DNA from 3 places in the Ruminococcus sp. RTP21204st1_B2_RTP21204_210225 genome. Region 2 is predicted to be linked to each of the others. Evidence: predicted binding sites of a transcription regulator. Region 2 holds the regulator's gene; each other region holds the start of a gene.
What was found. The regulator HrcA, encoded in region 2, represses chaperone genes, less so after heat shock. The targets are predictions, from matches to a motif close to TGTTAGCACTCNNNNNNNNNGAGTGCTAACA.
Positions count from the first base shown of each region.

Region 1 (4,071 bases), on a different contig from region 2:
TTGAGAACTTCGTACATACAAAGTGTAGCGTCATAAGCGTTTGTAGGGAACTGGTCTGTATCCCAACCGAGCAGTGGGTCGCCCTGGTTAGCGTCGATAGAACCGAATACACCGTTATCTCTTGCAACTCTCAGCTCATGCTGGAATGTGTGCTGGGCAAGTGTAGCGTGGTTAGCCTCGATGTTCATTTTGAAGTCCTTGTCAAGACCATATTTTCTCAGGAATCCAAGAACTGTAGCTGTATCGAAATCATACTGATGCTTTGTAGGCTCCTTTGGCTTTGGCTCGATGTAGAAATCACCAGTGTAGCCCTTTGAACGAGCGTAATCAACTGTCATCTTCATAAGTCTTGCCATGTTGTCAAGCTCCAGACCCATGTTTGTGTTCAGAAGAGTCTCATATCCTTCTCTTCCGCCCCAGAAAACGTAGCCCTTACCGCCAAGCTTGATAGTAGCGTCAACAGCGTTCTTGATCTGAGCAGCCGCATAAGCGAAAACATCAGCAGAAGGTGATGTGCCTGCACCATGCATATATCTTGGGTGATCGAAGCACTTAGCAGTACCCCAAAGAAGCTTCTTAGTAGGGTCAGCAGCCATTTTTTCAGCTATGTAGTCAACTACCTCAGCAAGCTTTGCGTTAGTGGTGCCGAGATCACCGTACTCAGGAGAAAGGTCACGGTCATGGAAGCAGAAATAGTCGATAGAAAGCTTGTCCATTATCTCGAAAGCAACATCGACCTTCTTCTTAGCTCTTGCCTCAGGAGCAGCCTCGCCCCAAGTCTTGTCAGTAGTGCCGCAGCCGAACATATCAGTGCCGTCGCCGCCCATTGTGTGCCACCATGAAAGAGCGAACTTGAGCTGTTCTCTCATAGTCTTGCCCATTACAACCTCATCTGGGTTATAATACTTAAAAGAGAGGGGATTAGTTGAGTTTACGCCCTCATACTTGATCTTTGGAATATCCTTAAAATACTCTGCCATAATTTTGACCTCCGAATATATTATTGTTTGATCTTAACGATTAAACGATTACAATACAATAATACACCAAATCGCACCCGTTTGTCAACTGTTTTTTATCAAAATTGCATATATTGATATATATTAAAATTGTGGGATAACTGCATAGACACACTATTTTTTCTCGTATTTTCATCAATATTTCTGTAATAATTTTCTGTAATAACTGCACAAATTTTGACAACTAAACTTGTGCAAACAAATGATTTATCTTTTAATTTGGCAACATTTCTGCAATTGTTGCATTTTTTATGCAACAAATTACCCCTTTTTCGGGATAAGTATAAGGGTATTATCCCAAATCGAATATCCTGCAAGGTAGCAGTGTATGAGGAAACATTTTGTCAACGTGAGTTAGGTGAACACGATGAGAGGTTCTGATCGCACAGAAAAGCACTTCCTGCACCTTGTTTGAAGCTTGAAAATTGAATATAAAATACGGATAAACCCACGGCAATAAATCTGTAGGGGCGAACACCGTTCGCCCGTCGAAGGAACAAGCCCACAATTACAACACGGTTTGGCAACCGAAAAACTTGCCCACCGCACTTGTATGGGAGCGACGCAATTTCTGTTTCACAGAAATGGGCGTCCCGTTCGGAGAGGTAACGCCGTGGTTTTGGTATCTTCGATGTTGAATTATTCGGGGTGACATTGTTGTGATAATCTCCGTTAATTCAATTGGTGAGGAATATCGGGACGCCGAGGGCGTCGTCCCCTACAATTATGGATACTGTTGATACGCATACCTCCATTGAATACATTTATCCCCACCCGAAAATCTGATTTCAGACCTGCAATACCCCTTAATAAATTGTACAATATGCTTCTGAAACCAATTTTTATCCTGATAGATATTGTGCAATCCTACAAAAATCACATAAATGACCTTAAATGACTTGAATTTTGCGAAAAAGGTGCTAAAATATAATTAGCACTCAGAAAGACTGAGTGCTAACAATCAAACGGTGAGAGTGCTGAAAAGACTAAAAATACAGTAGCTCACAATATTTTACAAAGCTTATAATTGGTATTATAAAAGGAGGAACTTATCATGGCGATCAAACCATTGCAGGACAGAGTTGTAGTTAAGATGACAGAGGCTGAGGAAACCACAAAGAGCGGTATCATTCTCACAGGCTCAGCTAAGGAAAAGCCTGAGGTCGCAGAGGTAATAGCTGTGGGCCCTGGTAAAAAGGACGTTACTATGGGCGTTAATAAGGGCGACAAGGTGCTTATCTCTAAGTACAGCGGTACTAATGTTAAGCTGGACGGTGAAGAGTTCATTATCGTTAAAATGGACGACATTCTCGCAGTTGTTGACTAATTTCACTGCATTTTAAATAGTATATAAACGGAGGTAATTTACAATGGCTAAGGATATAATTTTTGGCGAAGACGCAAGAAAAGCTTTGCAGAGCGGTATCGACAAGCTCGCAAACACTGTTAAGATAACACTGGGACCTAAGGGCAGAAATGTAGTTCTTGATAAGAAGTATGGTGCTCCTCTTATCACAAACGACGGTGTTACTATAGCTAAGGAGATCGAGCTTGACGACCCATTCGAGAACATGGGTGCACAGCTTGTAAAGGAAGTCGCTACTAAGACTAACGACGCTGCCGGTGACGGTACAACAACAGCTACATTGCTTGCTCAGGCTCTTGTTAGAGAGGGTATGAAGAATATCGCAGCAGGTGCTAATCCAATGGTACTTAAGAAAGGTATGGATCAGGCTGTAGATACTGCTGTTGAAACTATCGTCGCTAACTCAAAGAAGATAGAAGGCTCTGATGAGATAGCTAGAGTAGGTGCTGTTTCTGCCGCTGATGAGAATATCGGTAAGCTTATCGCTGAGGCTATGGAAAAGGTAACTGCTGACGGCGTTATCACTCTTGAGGAGTCAAAGACTGCTGAAACTTACAGCGAAGTCGTTGAAGGTATGCAGTTCGACAGAGGATATATCGCACCTTACATGGTAACAGATACAGATAAAATGGAGGCTGTCCTTGATGACGCTTACATTCTTATCACAGACAAGAAGATCTCTAACATTCAGGAAATTCTTCCACTTCTCGAGCAGATCGTAAAGGCTGGCAAGAAGCTCCTTATCATTGCCGAGGACGTTGAGGGCGAGGCTCTTTCAACTCTTATCGTAAACAAGCTGAGAGGTACTTTCACTTGCGTAGCTGTAAAGGCTCCTGGCTTTGGCGACAGAAGAAAGGAAATGCTTCAGGATATCGCTATCCTCACAGGCGGTCAGGTAATTTCATCTGAACTTGGTCTTGAACTCAGCGAAACAACTATGGAGCAGCTGGGCAGAGCAAGACAGGTAGTCGTTCAGAAAGAGAACACTATCATTGTTGATGGTGCTGGCAACAGCGACGATATCAAGGCAAGAGTTGGTCAGATCAAGTCACAGATCGAGAACACAACTTCTGATTTCGACAGAGAAAAGCTTCAGGAAAGACTTGCTAAGCTTTCAGGCGGCGTAGCTGTTATCAAGGTCGGTGCTGCAACTGAGGTAGAAATGAAAGAGAAGAAGCTGAGGATCGAGGACGCTCTGGCAGCTACAAAGGCAGCTGTTGAAGAGGGTATCGTAGCAGGCGGCGGAACAGCTCTTATCAACGCTATGCCAGCAGTTAAGAAGCTCGTTGACAAGCTCAGCGGTGACGAAAAGACAGGCGCTCAGATCGTTTATAAGGCTCTTGAAGAACCAGTTAGACAGATCGCAGTGAACGCAGGTCTTGAGGGCAGCGTTATCATAGACAAGATAATCCGTTCAAGAAAGGTCGGCTACGGCTTCAACGCTTATACTTCTGAGTATGTTGACATGATACCTGCAGGTATCGTTGACCCTACTAAGGTTACACGTTCAGCTCTCCAGAACGCAGCTTCTGTTGCTTCAATGGTACTCACAACTGAGAGCCTTGTTGCAGACAAGAAGGACCCACAGGCTGACGCTGCTATGGCAGCCGCAGCAGCAGGTGCAGGCGGAATGGGCGGTATGTACTAATAAGCTCCCATGACTAATATCTGATATAATTTACAGCC
Region 1 is NZ_JBCPGA010000004.1:89,605-93,675, forward strand. Features, by position in the region: gene xylA (xylose isomerase) at 1-980, opposite strand, end outside; gene groES (co-chaperone GroES) at 2,074-2,346, shown strand; gene groL (chaperonin GroEL) at 2,390-4,033, shown strand.
Region 1: a site for HrcA is predicted at 1,949-1,979, ahead of groES (co-chaperone GroES). Genes of this name have one in related genera too.

Region 2 (4,071 bases):
TTATCAGCGGCAGTTGAGAATATCTGTGACTTCTTTGTAGGTATAGTTGTGTTTCTCTCGATGATCTTTGTGCAGATACCGCCCATTGTTTCAAGACCAAGTGACAGTGGAGTTACATCGAGGAGGAGCAGACCGTCCTTAACATCGCCTGCAAGTACGCCGCCCTGATATGCAGCACCAAGTGCTACGCACTCATCTGGGTTGATGCCCTTGAATGGCTCTTTGCCAAGGAATTTCTTAACAGCTTCCTGAACGGCTGGTATTCTTGAAGAACCACCGACCATAAGGACTTTCTGAAGGTCGTTAGCTGACAGACCTGAGTCTGAAAGTGCCTGACGAACTGGTCCCATTGTTGACTCAACAAGGTCTGCTGTCATTTCGTTGAACTTAGCCTGTGTAAGTGTCATTTCAAGATGCTTTGGACCTGTAGCGTCTGCTGTGATGAATGGGAGAGAGATAGTTGATGATGCTGTAGATGAAAGCTCTATCTTAGCCTTCTCGGCAGCTTCCTTAAGTCTCTGCATTGCCATTTTATCACCTGAGAGGTCAACGCCCTCAGTCTTCTTGAACTCTGCGATCATCCAGTCGATAATTCTCTGGTCGAAGTCGTCGCCGCCCAGGTGGTTGTTACCTGCTGTGGCAAGAACTTCTGTAACACCGTCGCCCATTTCGATGATAGATACATCGAATGTACCGCCGCCAAGGTCGTAAACCATGACCTTCTGATCCTCTTCTTTATCAATACCGTAAGAAAGTGCAGCGGCTGTTGGCTCATTGATGATTCTCTTAACTGTCAGACCTGCGATCTGACCTGCGTCCTTAGTAGCCTGTCTTTGTGCGTCTGTGAAGTATGCAGGAACTGTGATAACAGCCTCTGTTACCTTTTCACCCAGATAAGCCTCAGCGTCAGCTTTCAGCTTCTGGAGTATCATAGCTGAGATCTCCTGTGGAGTGTAATCCTTGCCGCCCATGTGAGCCTTGTAGTCAGAGCCCATATGTCTTTTGATAGAAATTACAGTGTTGTCATAGTTTGTAACAGCCTGTCTTTTTGCTACCTGACCGATAAGTCTGTCGCCGTTCTTTGAAACGCCAACTACTGACGGAGTTGTTCTTGCACCCTCGCTGTTAGGGATAACAACGGCTTCGCCGCCCTCCATAACTGCTACACAAGAGTTTGTTGTACCTAAATCTATACCGATGATTTTGCTCATAAGATCAAGTCCTTTCAAAATTTACTTAATTTATATCAAGACCTTAAGTCCCGATGTCTTTGTTTATGGGTTTGCTACTATTACCATTGCGTGTCTTATGACCTTGCCGCCTATGGTGTAGCCGTTTTGAAGCACCTGCGCCACAATATTTTCACCCAGGTCAGGGTCGTCAACTGTGCTGACCGCCGTTGCAACGTTCGGGTCAAATTCCTTGCCCGCAAGCTCCATGACCTCAACGTTGAGCTTTTTCAGAGCGTCGCTGAACTGATTGAAGATCATTTCAACACCCTGTTTATAAACTGCGTCCTGAGTTTCTGTGCCTAACGCTCTTTCAAAGTTGTCAAACACCGGCAGGAAGCCGTTTATCACATTTCCCTTTGCTGTGTCTGTAAGCTCCAGTCTTTCCTTTGCGCTTCTTTTTCTGAAGTTATCATATTCAGCCATAAGTCTGAGATACTTGTCATTTGCTTCGGCAAGCTCTTTTTTCAGCTTTTCTGTTTCGCTCTCCTCCGCCTTTTTCTTTGTATCCTCAGTGGCATTTTCTGCGGTATCCGCCGCTTCTTTCACTTCTTCGCTTTCAGCAGAGGTGTTTTCCTCTTTTTCAAGCTCGGTGTCCTTTTCAGTTTCCTTACTCAATTTACGCCGCCTGCCTTTCTTTTTATTTATTTTCGTCATCTTCTTTGTTTTGCTCTTGTGGCTTTTCGGATATCATTTCCGATATCTTTCCTGTGAAATACTCGAGATATGGGATAAACTTCGCATAGTCGAGCCTCATAGGACCTATAAGCCCCAGCGCACCTGCTGTTTTGCCGTCCTTTGAGAACGGAGCTGTTATAATAGAGGAGTTGTGGATAACAAACCCGTCACGCTCAGGGGAGAACATAACGTGAAGCCCTGAGAACGTTTCGTCAATAAATCCTTTAAGCTCCTTCTGATTATCGAGAAAGCTTATTATCTCATTTTGGTTGAAGTCCTTGCAGGTGAGAAGATTACTCTGACCTTTGATAGACACGCTGCTCATTTCCTTTGTCATCTTCATTATCTCGGAAACAAGCGGTGAAAGGGTCATCATGTACGTTCCCATTGCTTCTGTGAGCTTTTCAAGATAAGCGTCCGAAAGACTGTCGATAGGCACGCCGTTGAGATTTTCCTTTACGAAGTTATCAAAAAACTCAAGCTGATCCTGACTGAGGTCGAACTCCAATCGGCAAACCTTATTCTTAATAGAGCCGTTGGACGTTATCATCAAAATAACGTACATTCTCTTTCCTGTAGGTATTACCTCTACCTTTGAGATAAGCGAGAACTTTGGCGTTGCGTTTGCGACCACCGCCGCACATTTCGTAAGATCCGCCAATGCCATTGAAGCCTTGTTCACAAGGTCTTCCTCTGTGACATATTCCTGCGGTATCATTGAATCCAGCATCTTCTTTTCATTTGCTGTAAGCTGGTTTTGCTCCATGAGCTGGTCAACATAAAGCCTGTAGCCCTTATATGTTGGTATTCTGCCTGCGGAGGTGTGTGGCTGTTCGAGATAGCCTTGCTTCTCAAGCTCTGCCATTTCATTTCTTATGGTCGCTGAGGACGCTTTGACGTGAGCCATTATCGCCTTTGAGCCTACAGGCTCGCCTGTTACGATATATTCATTGACTACCGCTGAAAGTATTTTCAGCTTGCGGTCGTCCATTTGCTCACCACCCGTTCTTCTTGTTAGCACTTATTGTATTTAAGTGTTAGCACTCTTTCTTCTCGAGTGCTAAGTATAGTTTATACCCTTTTGACGATTTTGTCAAGGGGTTTAAGACTATTTTTCTCACAAATTTTAAAAATATTTGAATTTCTTTTCCGTCATATTGCACAACACTTTGCTGAAAATGCAAAAAAGCGGGCAGACCGCAGTGGTCTGTCCGCCCGATGTTGGAAAAAGATCAGATAAAATTATTCTTTTGTATAAGCAGAAAGATCAGGAACAGCAAGCAGGCTGTCGTCTGCTTCGCCAATGGAATCTACAGTGAAGTAAACTGCACTTGATTCGTCAGCACCCTCTGGGAGCAGAACTACCTGCTTAAGGTCATATGTAGCGCCGTCAAAGCCGTAAACTATCTGACCCTCACCGCCTGAGACACTGCTGTCGAGGTTATAATACTCGTGAACAACGTTTGTTGTTGTGTCAATATATGCGTGGTCAAAATCGAGGGTCGCGCCGAAAAGAATGTCGGCTGACTTCCACTGATTTCCGTCGTCGTCCTCAATGCTGTAGGTAGTCGTGCCTTCTGAAACGTTGTAAAGCTTTCCGTCGCCAGGGCAAACTGTGTATGACTTCATGCCCTGAACTGTGAGTGCCTGATAAGCCTTGCCGTCCTTTATGCAGATAGTATACTTTGTGCCTTTGTTTGACATCTGACCTGTAAGGTTCGCAAGATAGTTGCCCTCATACTTGTCTTTCATCTGCTCGAAAGCTCTGAAATCACCGTCAACGTCATAATCCGTTGTGCCTACATTTGCGGGAGTGCTGTCAGCGTTGCTTTCAGCAGGAGCGGCAGACTCTGCGGCAGCCGTTGTTGTAGTAGTTGTTTCAGCCTTTGAAGAGCTTGCAGTATCGCTCTTAGTGCAGCCTGCCATTGCTGTACACATTGCCAAAGCTGCAATAATAGTTACCATTTTCTTGTTCATAATATTTTGCCTCCGAAAAATGACAAGAATCACTCGGCTGACTCAGCGCCTGACTCAACATCGAGTTCAGCGTCATAAGGGATATCTTCAGTGTCCTTATCGAAAGACTGCTCTGTCCAACTGTCAAAATCGTCAGGAAGCTTGACTTCAACGTTTTCAGTTGTGAATGAGTTTACTGTAACAGTAG
Region 2 is NZ_JBCPGA010000008.1:50,431-54,501, reverse strand. Features, by position in the region: gene dnaK (molecular chaperone DnaK) at 1-1,211, opposite strand, end outside; gene grpE (nucleotide exchange factor GrpE) at 1,275-1,847, opposite strand; gene hrcA (heat-inducible transcriptional repressor HrcA) at 1,870-2,898, opposite strand; gene AB5123_RS04940 (hypothetical protein) at 3,150-3,884, opposite strand; gene AB5123_RS04935 (hypothetical protein) at 3,914-4,071, opposite strand, start outside.

Region 3 (4,071 bases), on a different contig from region 2:
GACGATTCAGAGCAGTCACCTGGCTGGAAGTTTGCACAGTATGAGATGAAGGGCGTTCCTGTAAGACTTGAAATTGGTCCAAAGGATATTGAGAACGATCAGTGTGTGCTTGTTACAAGACACAACAGAGAAAAGGTATTCTGCAAGCTTGGTGAGCTTGTTGAAACAGTAAATGAAAGACTTCAGGCTGTTCATGATGGTCTTTATGCAAAGGCACTTGAAAACAGAGAAAGACGCACCTATGTTTGCAAGACACTTGACGAGATAACAAAGGCTCTTGAGGAAAAGGGCGACGGCTTTGTTAAGGCAATGTGGTGCGGCGATGAAGCTTGCGAGGATAAGGTAAAGGAACTCACAGGAGTAGGCTCAAGATGTATCCCATTTGAGCAGGAGGAGATAGCAGATACCTGCGTATGCTGTGGAAAGCCAGCAAAGCATATGGTGCTTTGGGGCAAGGCTTATTAATAGGCTCTTTGGATATAAAAATATCGGGCGGCTGTCAAATAATTGGCAGTCACCCGTTTTTTGTTTGTGATTTTTAGCTGTTTGCCTGGACAAGGCTCTTTACTATCGGTATGATAAGGCAGAGCATATAGACTATTGTGGCAGGGTTTGTGAAAACATATCTGCGGCACTCTTTTGGTGTAAGCACGTTTTCGCTGTCATCAATGAGAAGCTTTTTAAGGCTTGTGAAAAGCACCATAAAGCCCACCAGACCTATGACTATCTCAGCAACGCTCATGAAGGTCTCATAGTGTTCAAGCCCTATTGCATCAGATATGGACGAGAAGTTTGCAAGCAGATTGTTTAGACAGTGTATTATAACTGTTGGCAGTATCGAGCCGCACTTTGCGGCGATAATAGCGTAAACAAGTCCTGTGCCGAATGCCGAAGCCGCCTGAGGGATATTTCCGTGCATAAGTCCGAATGCAAGTGCCGAGAAAAGCACCGCCGCACCCCTTCCGTATGGGCTTAGAGCCGTGAGGATCGCTCCACGGTAGATAAATTCCTCCACGATAGGGGCTATTATCACAACGTATGAGAACTGCACTATTACTGCAAGGGCAGAGGGCTGATGAATGGAAAAATCGCTTGTGGGAACTGTCACTCCGTTTTGACCAAGTATACCCGTGAGGATAGATATGAGCTGTGACAGCAGAATGTTTATCACAAAGCAGGCTGAAAACCATTTTAGCCCTTTTACTGCCGTGCCTTTTTTCGGCTTTATGAAGCTTGATTCTCGTTTTCGGAAAAGTATAGCAAAAACTATCCCAAAAACAAGCACGCTCATAAGAGTGATAAACAAATTTGCCGTCATGGAAAAAGTAGTTGAGCTTATAAAAGCGGTCTGCTTTTTCAGATAGCTGAGAACTGCCGAGTAGCTAAGAGTGAATTTTCCTGAGTGGTAAGTGTATGCAACGTAAAAGAATAACACTGCGAATATCCTGTTTAGCAGGTTGTATAAAATGAGCAGAAGTGAAATTTTCACGCAATCTATAGTAAGAAGTTTCTTTTCCTGCTGTTTTTCAGGGGTCAGCAGAGAAACAGACTTTTTGGTAGTCAAATATTATTCCTCCCTTGTTCGGTCTTGTCTATATATTATAACACACAACATGGTGCTTTTGCAAATGGTATTTTGTCAGGTATGTGATGAAATGTTATGGATTTGTAAATAAATAAGAGAAATTTTGTGATAACTATTGCATTTTATCAACCTTGTTGTATAATATAATTAGCACTCAAATAGATAGAGTGCTAATTATATTGCTAACAATACTGAAAAGTAAAAAAATAAGGAAAGGTCGAGGTTTTATGCAGACAAAAGAATTTAAGGCAGAATCCAAAAGACTGCTTGATATGATGATCAATTCGATCTACACTCATAAGGAGATTTTTCTCAGAGAGATAATCTCAAATGCAAGCGACGCTATTGATAAGCTGTATTTCAAGTCCCTGACAGACACTTCTGTGGGAATAAAAAAGAGCGACTTCGCTATCAATATCGCTATCGACAAGGAAAACAGAACGCTTACAGTTTCTGATAACGGCATCGGTATGACCGAGGAGGATCTTGAAAACAACCTTGGTACTATCGCAAACTCAGGCTCGTTTGCTTTTAAGAAAGACAATGACCTTGGAGACGATGTTGATATCATCGGTCAGTTCGGTGTAGGCTTCTATTCTACTTTTATGGTAGCAAAGGAAGTTACCGTTGTAACAAAGGCTTTTGGCAGCGATCAGGCTTACAAGTGGACATCTGACGGTGTTGAGGGCTACACAATAGAAGAGTGTGACAAGCCTGACGGCGTCGGCACAACTATCACACTTAAACTCAAGGACGATACTGATGACGAGAAGTATTCAACATATCTTGATCAGTATCAGATACAGTCACTTGTAAAGAAATATTCTGACTACATCAGATTCCCTATCAGAATGGAAGTCGAGCATACTCATTATAATGAGGAGGGCAAAGAGCCTGAGGTACACAAGGCTATCGAAACTCTTAACAGCATGACCCCTATCTGGAAGAAGAACAAGAGCGAGCTAAAGGACGAGGATTACAACAACTTCTATATGGAGAAGTTCGGCGACTATGAGCCACCTGTTGCACATATCCATTCAAAGAACGAGGGCGTTGCAACATATGATGCACTGCTTTATATCCCTGCCCGTGCGCCTTTTGACTATTACTCAAAGGACTATGAAAAGGGACTCCAGCTTTATTCAAGCGGTGTAATGATAATGGAAAAGTGTGCAGACCTGCTTCCTGACTGGTTCAGCTTTGTAAAGGGCGTTGTTGACTCTGAGGATCTCTCACTGAACATCTCCCGTGAGCTTTTACAGCAGGACAGACAGCTCAAGATAATCGCAAAGAACCTTGAAAAGTCCATAAAGAACGAGCTTGCAAAGCTTCTGAAAAACGACCGTGAGAAGTATGAGAAGTTCTACAGCGTATTCGGGCTTCAGTTTAAGTTTGGCATTTATCAGTCATACGGCGCTGCAAACGAAACTCTGAAAGATCTCCTTATGTTCCCGTCCTCATTTGACGGCAAGAACGTTACACTCAAAGAGTATGTTTCAAGAATGAAAGAAGATCAGAAAGAGATCTACTATGCTTGCGGCGAAACAAAGGAAAGGATCGAAATGCTCCCTCAGCTTGAAAAGATCAAGGATAAGGGCTATGAAGTTCTTTACTTTACACAGGACGTTGACGAGTTCGCTATCAAGGTGATGATAAACTATGACGGCAAGCCTTTCAAGTCCATAAGCGACGCTGATCTCGACCTTGACACAGAGGAAGAAAAGGAAGAGGCTAAAAAGCTTGACGAAGAGAACAAGGATATGTTCGCTTTCATGCAGGAAGCTATCGCTGACAAGGTAAAGACTGTCCGTCTTTCAAAGAAGCTTAAAACTCACCCTGTTTGTCTTTCATCAGACGGCAGCATAACTATCGAAATGGAGAAGGTACTCAACGCTATGCCTCAGAATGACGGCAATAAGGTAAAGGCTGAAAAGGCACTGGAGATAAATCCAAATCACCCTATCTTTGAGAAGCTGAAAGACCTCTATGCTAACGATAAGGACAAGCTGAAAGACTATGCAAAGCTTCTTTACGATCAGGCTTTGCTTATCGAGGGTATGTCTATCGACAACCCTGTTGAGTTTGCAAACCTTGTTTGCGAGCTTATGACAAAGTAATAAAGCTATACAGATACTCTCTTAACATACCGAAAGCCGTGGGAACAGCAGTGTTTCCACGGCTTTTTTGTGCTTTTCAGGCTGATAATTGTAGGTTTTATACAAAACAAAATAAGTTTATTTGTTAAAAAAACAGATTCAGAAAACAAATTTTATGTATGCTGTTGACAAATAAATGTAGGTGTGTTAATATAATTATAGTGAAATTGATACATAACATCTTTTATTGGAGTGTTACCTTTCATTTATAGACTGGGCATGACCAACTTTGTACGGACATATTGTGTGGGTTCGTATTAAGGTTGGCTTTTTTTATTTTATAGGGGGATTTTTAATGAAAATAATCAAGGTGATAAATAATAACACCGT
Region 3 is NZ_JBCPGA010000006.1:38,522-42,592, reverse strand. Features, by position in the region: gene proS (proline--tRNA ligase) at 1-465, shown strand, start outside; gene AB5123_RS03815 (CPBP family intramembrane glutamic endopeptidase) at 539-1,564, opposite strand; gene htpG (molecular chaperone HtpG) at 1,813-3,702, shown strand; gene AB5123_RS03805 (PRD domain-containing protein) at 4,037-4,071, shown strand, end outside.
Region 3: a site for HrcA is predicted at 1,731-1,761, ahead of htpG (molecular chaperone HtpG). Genes of this name have one in related genera too.